2 regions of the Xenorhabdus entomophaga genome follow, and region 1 is predicted to be linked to the other one. Evidence: predicted binding sites of a transcription regulator. Region 1 holds the regulator's gene; the other holds the start of a gene.
What was found. The regulator Fur, encoded in region 1, represses iron uptake genes when iron is present. The targets are predictions, from matches to a motif close to ATAATAATGAGAACNACTATCAA.

Region 1 (3,198 bases):
GTGCCGGGCAAGGGGATTATCAACAAAAAAATCGAAGATAAGCCGTGGGCTAAATCTCAGGTTTGCCAGAAGATGATAGCGCAGGGTGTAATCAACGATGTTGATGAGCTTGCCAGTTATTTTGCTATTGAAGTAAGTAAAATCGTCAACTCTCACGGCATTGACACGATGCAGGCATGGCAGGATGGCCTGAAACATGCCAAGTCAGCAAAAGACTTTGCCACTAAACATGTTGCGGTCAATTTCTGGGATACCCTTTATTGGGGAGGTTATGACACCGTAAATGATTGGGCGAATAAAGGTTATCGAGTCATCGTTTCCAGCCCTGATTATGTCTACATTGATATGCCGTATGAAGTGCATCCGAAAGAGCGGGGCTACTATTGGGCGACTCGGTTTAATGATGAGGCGAAAATTTTCAGCTTTGCCCCAAATAACATGCCACAGAATGCGGAAACTTCGGTAGATCGCGATGGCAACCGTTTTAATACCCATAGCAGTAAACGTTGGCCGGGCGCCTATGGTATGTCAGGGCTATCATGGAGTGAAACCGTGCGTACTGATGAACAGATGGAATATATGATTTACCCGCGCTTATTACCGCTGGCGGAACGTGCATGGCATCAGGCGGATTGGGAATTGAATTATCAGCAGGGTAGAGAATATAAAGGTGGAATAACCCATTATGTTGATACGGATGTGCTCAATCGTGATTGGGAACGTTTTGCCAACCTGATGGGGCAGCATGAGCTGACCAAACTGGATAAACTCAACATTGCTTATCGTCTGCCGGTTCCGGGAGGAAGAATTGTTGCCGGGGTATTTGAAGCTAATGTTGCATTGCCGGGTGTTGTTATCCAATATTCACTGGATGATGGAAGAACATGGCAGATTTACGATGACAGACAGCGGCCTTACGTCAGCAATAATGTGAAAATCCGTTCTGTCAGTAGCGATGGAAAACGTTTTAGCCGGATAGACGAAGTTAAATTGTAACGCTTAAATCTAACGCCTGAAGCAATCTGCCGATTAGCTCACGCTAATCGGCAGTAGTTTATTCAGATTAAGCCAGACACGAGAAGCGAACGACGTTAATCACTTCTTTATTGTGCTTGCTTATTATGTTTTTTCATCATGCAGCAAACTATCTTTGCGACAATCACCAACAGCGCAGTGACCATATAAGTAGAGGCTATGGTTTGAAAGTTTAATGCCATAGCGTTCAGCGATGTCTTTCTGGCGTTCTTCAATCGATTCGTCACTGAATTCAATGACTTTACCGCAGTCGAGACAAATTAGATGGTCATGGTGGTGTTGCTGAGTGAGTTCAAAAACAGATTTACCGCCTTCAAAATTGTGGCGTGTGACAATGCCGGCATCATCGAACTGGTTCAACACGCGATAGACAGTGGCGAGGCCAATCTCTTCACCGATATCAATCAGTTTTTTGTAGAGATCCTCCGCACTGACATGATGGCATTCTGGGTCCTGTAGCACTTCCAGAATTTTCAAGCGCGGAAGTGTTACTTTAAGTCCAGCATTTTTCAATGCTTTATTGTTGTCGGTCATGCGGATTCAGTCCTGTAACTTGAGTTAAGTGAACTTATGATACTTAGGGGTATCGTGGGGAATCATGATTCTGTTTCACGTTGTTGATTATAGGCATGGATATTCAAAATGAAAACCATGCCAGACCTGATATCATGACACATTATGCAAGTGTGTGAAAGGAAGCTAACGCCCTTATGCATCCAGAATTTCAGACAGGCTCATTTCAGCCTTAATTTTTTGTACCCAGGCCTCAACGCGCTCATCAGTCAATTCTGGTTGGCGGTCTTCATCAATAGCCAGACCAATGAAGTGGTTATCATCAGCCATACCTTTAGAGGCTTCAAAGTGATACCCTTCGGTTGGCCAGTGACCTACAATAATAGCGCCATGAGGTTCAATAATATCGCGGATGGTACCCATAGCATCACAGAAATACTCTGCATAATCTTCCTGATCACCACAACCGAATAGAGCGACCAGTTTCCCTTCGAAGTTAATCTCTTCCAAAGTCGGGAAAAAATCATCCCAGTCGCATTGAGCTTCGCCGTAATACCAAGTTGGGATGCCAAGCAGCAGAATATCGAAGGCTTCAATGTCTTCTTTGCTGCTTTTGGCAATATCGTGGACTTCAGCAACATCAGCACCGCCCAATTTTTCTTGGATCATTTTGGCGATGTTCTCTGTGTTGCCTGTATCGCTGCCGAAGAATATACCTATTATTGCCATAAAATGGGTTAACCTCTTGTTTTATTGTGTATCTAAGCTATACACATCACGCTGAAATCAGCAGGAAAAATGTCAGTTTTAATAAAGTGAAAAGCGTTATTTTGACCAAACATTCATGACAAATCTGTCAGATTTGTGTGGTGATGCCGCTTTATTGTTGTTGAATAAAAGCCGTTAATCGGCAAGGTGATTTTTTTCTGCCAGTTGGGCTAACAGCATCTGTTCAATCAGTTCACTACGGCTGATATTACGCTGTTTTGCCAGATGATTTAGTGCATCGACTGCCTCTTCGTTGAGTTTTAATTCCACTCGACGCAGTCCTTTGACTTTATCTCGTCGCAACTGGTTGCGTTTATTAATCCTAAGCTGTTCATCTCTGGACAGTGGGTTTGTTTTAGGTCGCCCTGGCCTGCGTTCATCTGCGAACAAATCCAGTGTGGTGCGATCAGTTTGTTCTTTTGCCATAAATTCAATTAATAAAGGGCGTGTACCAATAATATAGCGGGCAATAATACCTTAGCTGAGCGCGTGTCGCTACTGGTTGATGGGGGAGATTGTCGGAATAGGCCTTTAGGATGTAAGCGTCTTTCGTATCATGTAGGTCAGAAAAGCAAGATTTTCAGCCCCATTAAAATCTGATTCCATTCCTTTTTTTCCTATCGCGCCATCAACAGTGGTCATTAACCAGAACGCGGCTTGCTCTGCATTAATTTGTTTGCCGATTTCCCCACTTTCAATACCCTTGCGAATTAATGAGGCCAGGCGCTCCCTGACTTTCTTGTCATTTTCGATAAATATCTTATGAATAGCGGGATTGCGGCTGGCTTCAGCGATAATTTCAATGCCAAGACGTGCATAGCCGGGTTCATTGGAAAGATGGTGCAGAGCGGTCATTATTTTTTCTATCGTGGCAACACTTGA
Region 2 (3,198 bases), on a different contig from region 1:
GCTAAATCATCATTGGATCGCATGAATGAGGTTTATTGAGCAGAAACAGATTCCATCCCCACCAGCCCAATTTTGAGGTAACCCGCCTTGCGCAGAGAATCCATCACACTCATCAATGTTTCATAATCCACAGATTTATCTGCCTGAAAGAAAATCGTGGTTTCTTTGTTGGATTGCGTAGTTTGATCCAATACCGAGGATAAGGCATCGCGATCAACCTGTTGCTCACCCACATAGAGTTGACGATCCGCTTTCACAGTCAAGAATACCGGTTTTTCTGGTCGGGGTTGTGGTTTAGCAGATGAGGCCGGTAAATTGACTTTGATATCTACCGTTGCCAGTGGCGCAGCTACCATGAAAATAATCAGCAGCACCAGCATCACGTCAATAAATGGCGTGACGTTAATTTCATGCAGTTCACCGCTATCGTCCAAATCTTCATTAAGACGTATTGCCATAGTTTATTACCTTGCTTCTGCTTTTTCTGCTTTGCTTTCAGCCAGATCAAGATCGCGACCCAACAACAGGACTGCCCGAGCCGCCGTATCTCCCACTTGCCCACGATATGAAGAAATAACACGGGCAAAAACGTTATAAATGACTACCGCAGGGATCGCCGCCACCAGACCCAAAGCTGTCGCCAACAATGCTTCCGCAATACCCGGAGCAACAACCGCCAGATTAGTGGTTTGTGAATGGGCAATCCCGATAAAGCTGTTCATGATCCCCCAAACCGTTCCGAACAACCCGACAAACGGGGAAATTGCGCCAATGGTCGCCAGATAGCCGTTACCACGCCCCATATGGCGACTGATTCCCGCAACGGCACGTTCCATACGGAATGCGGTTCGTTCTTTGGTTCCTGCCTTGTCAGCGCTTTCAGCCGACAAGGCTCGCTCTGACTGTGCTTCGCTCAACAACAGACGGCTGATACTCTGCTTGCCAAAATTCGCTGCAATTTTTACAGCCGCATCCAGATTGGCGACGTCAGCCAAAGCCTGCTGTTCTTTGTGTAAACGACGGCGCGCTTTGAATAGTTCTGTACCCTTGGAGAAAAACAGCGCCCATGTGATGATGGAGGCGATGACCAACCCTACCATGACCGTTTTTACGACCACATCCGCATTCTTATACATGCCCAAAACAGACAGATCGGTTGCGAGTCCACCGGATTGGTTGGCTGATTCTTTTGTAACTGGTTCAACAACAGCTTCGGTAGCCACGGTTTCGCTGACTACAGTTTCTGCTGTATCCGGGGTTGCGGATTTCGTTTCTGTGGTTGATGGTGTTTCTGTGGTTGATGTTTCTGTGGTTGATGGTACTTCAGTTTTCGGTTCAGCCACTTGTGGCGCTGCGGAAGATGCTGGTGTTGCCGGAGCGGCTACCTGAGCAGAAACCTGATTTTCTGGCGCGGCTGGCGCTGTATCAGCCCATGCTGAACTTGTTAATCCGAGTGCCAATAGAATAGAAGCTGTCAAATTACGCATCAGTTAGCCTTACTCTCTTTTTTATAGATTCTGTTACTTAGCAGTGAATCATGTTTACTCATCTTGCTAATCCTAATATGACCGGGGTCATGATTTTTACTTTTTCACCCCAATAGCTCAAGAGGGGAAAAAGTCCGCCGCAAATGATATCAGACATTGTGCGATTTGATAGTAATTATCATTACTATTTAATAAAAAATTGCTAAAAAACGATGTACTTTTGTTCACACCTCCTGATAGCCTCCCAACAGATCACCTTGAATTTTCGTCAAGTTGCCCGAATCCCTTTGGCAAACCGACACCAAATCTTTTAACTTTCTAATCATTATTTGAACAGTTCTATTTGAGCCGTTCTGTTTAGGCATGGGAAAGTAGGTCAAAAAAGCAGGCCAAAAATTAACCTGAGGGGATGAGATCCATGACAGAAAAAAAACTAGAAACTTTATTGGTCAATGTAGGAAGGGAAAAAAAATATACGCAGGGTGCCGTTAATTCTCTTATTCAACGTACATCATCTGTCATTTTCGATACCGTTGAAGACATGCAGCATGCTTTGAAGCACCACACTAAAGGCGAATTAATCTACGGACGCCGTGGCACAATGACGCATTTTGCCTTTCGGGATGCAATGACTGAACTGGAAGGCGGTGCAGGCTGTGCTCTCTACCCTTCCGGTACAGCCGCTGTCACTAATTCGATTCTGGCTTTTGTAAAAACCGGCGATCATGTGCTGATGACGGGAAATGCGTATGAACCATCACAGGCTTTTTGCGATAAAGTTCTGAAGAAGATGGGTATCACTACTGATTATTTTGATCCGATGATTGGCAAGGACATTGCTTCTCTGATTAAACCCAATACCACGGTGCTTTTTCTTGAGTCTCCCGGTTCTCTGACGATGGAAGTACAGGATGTCCCCGCTATCGTGCGTGCCGCCCGTAAAGTTAATCCTGAAATTGTGATTATTATCGATAATACATGGTCGGCCGGCATTCTGTTTAAGGCGCTGGAGTTTGGTGTCGATATTTCCGTTCAATCCGCCACAAAATATATCATCGGTCATTCAGATGGCATGCTGGGAACCGCAGTCGCCAATGCACGATGTTGGGAGCAGCTCAGAGAGCGATCTTACCTACTGGGTCAGATTGCCGATCCCGATACCGTTTATATGGCAACTCGTGGGCTGCATACACTGGCTGTTCGTCTAAAACAACAGGAAAAAAACAGTATCAAAATTGCCAAGTGGCTCGCAAAACGACCGGAAGTGGCTGAAGTTTATCATCCCGCCCTGCCTTCTTGCCCCGGGCATCGTTATTTTAAACGCGATTTCACCGGTTCTTGCGGGCTGTTTTCTTTTCTCCTGAATACTGTGCTTACACCTGAACAAGCCTCTGATTATCTTGATAAGATGAAGCATTTTAAAATGGCGTATTCATGGGGAGGATTTGAATCATTGATTTTGGATAAGCAGCCTGAATTGCTCCAAACGGTACGCCATTACAATCCACCGAAAAAAACCGGCACGTTATTCCGCCTTCACATCGGGCTGGAAGATCCACAAGATTTGATGGGCGATCTGGAAGCGGGTTTTGATCGCCTTGCAAGCCGTTAATTTCCTGACAAAACGATGATCCAATCTCATGGCTGCCTTTCCATTGCAGGCAGCCATGATTGTGTTTTATCCCTTTCAATTCCGTATGCTGAATCAAAT

Region 2: the regulator Fur is predicted to act here: its motif matches at 1,653-1,675, upstream of exbB (tonB-system energizer ExbB).

The regions. Positions count from the first base shown of each region.
Region 1 covers NZ_JBBMXH010000003.1:70,829-74,026, forward strand. Annotated here, with positions in the region: gene AAC854_RS01230 (beta-N-acetylhexosaminidase) at 1-996, shown strand, start outside; gene fur (ferric iron uptake transcriptional regulator) at 1,120-1,569, opposite strand; gene fldA (flavodoxin FldA) at 1,744-2,277, opposite strand; gene ybfE (LexA regulated protein) at 2,452-2,742, opposite strand; gene AAC854_RS01250 (TetR/AcrR family transcriptional regulator) at 2,848-3,198, opposite strand, start outside.
Region 2 covers NZ_JBBMXH010000001.1:16,778-19,975, forward strand. Annotated here, with positions in the region: gene exbD (TonB system transport protein ExbD) at 33-458, opposite strand; gene exbB (tonB-system energizer ExbB) at 465-1,487, opposite strand; gene metC (cystathionine beta-lyase) at 1,906-3,099, shown strand.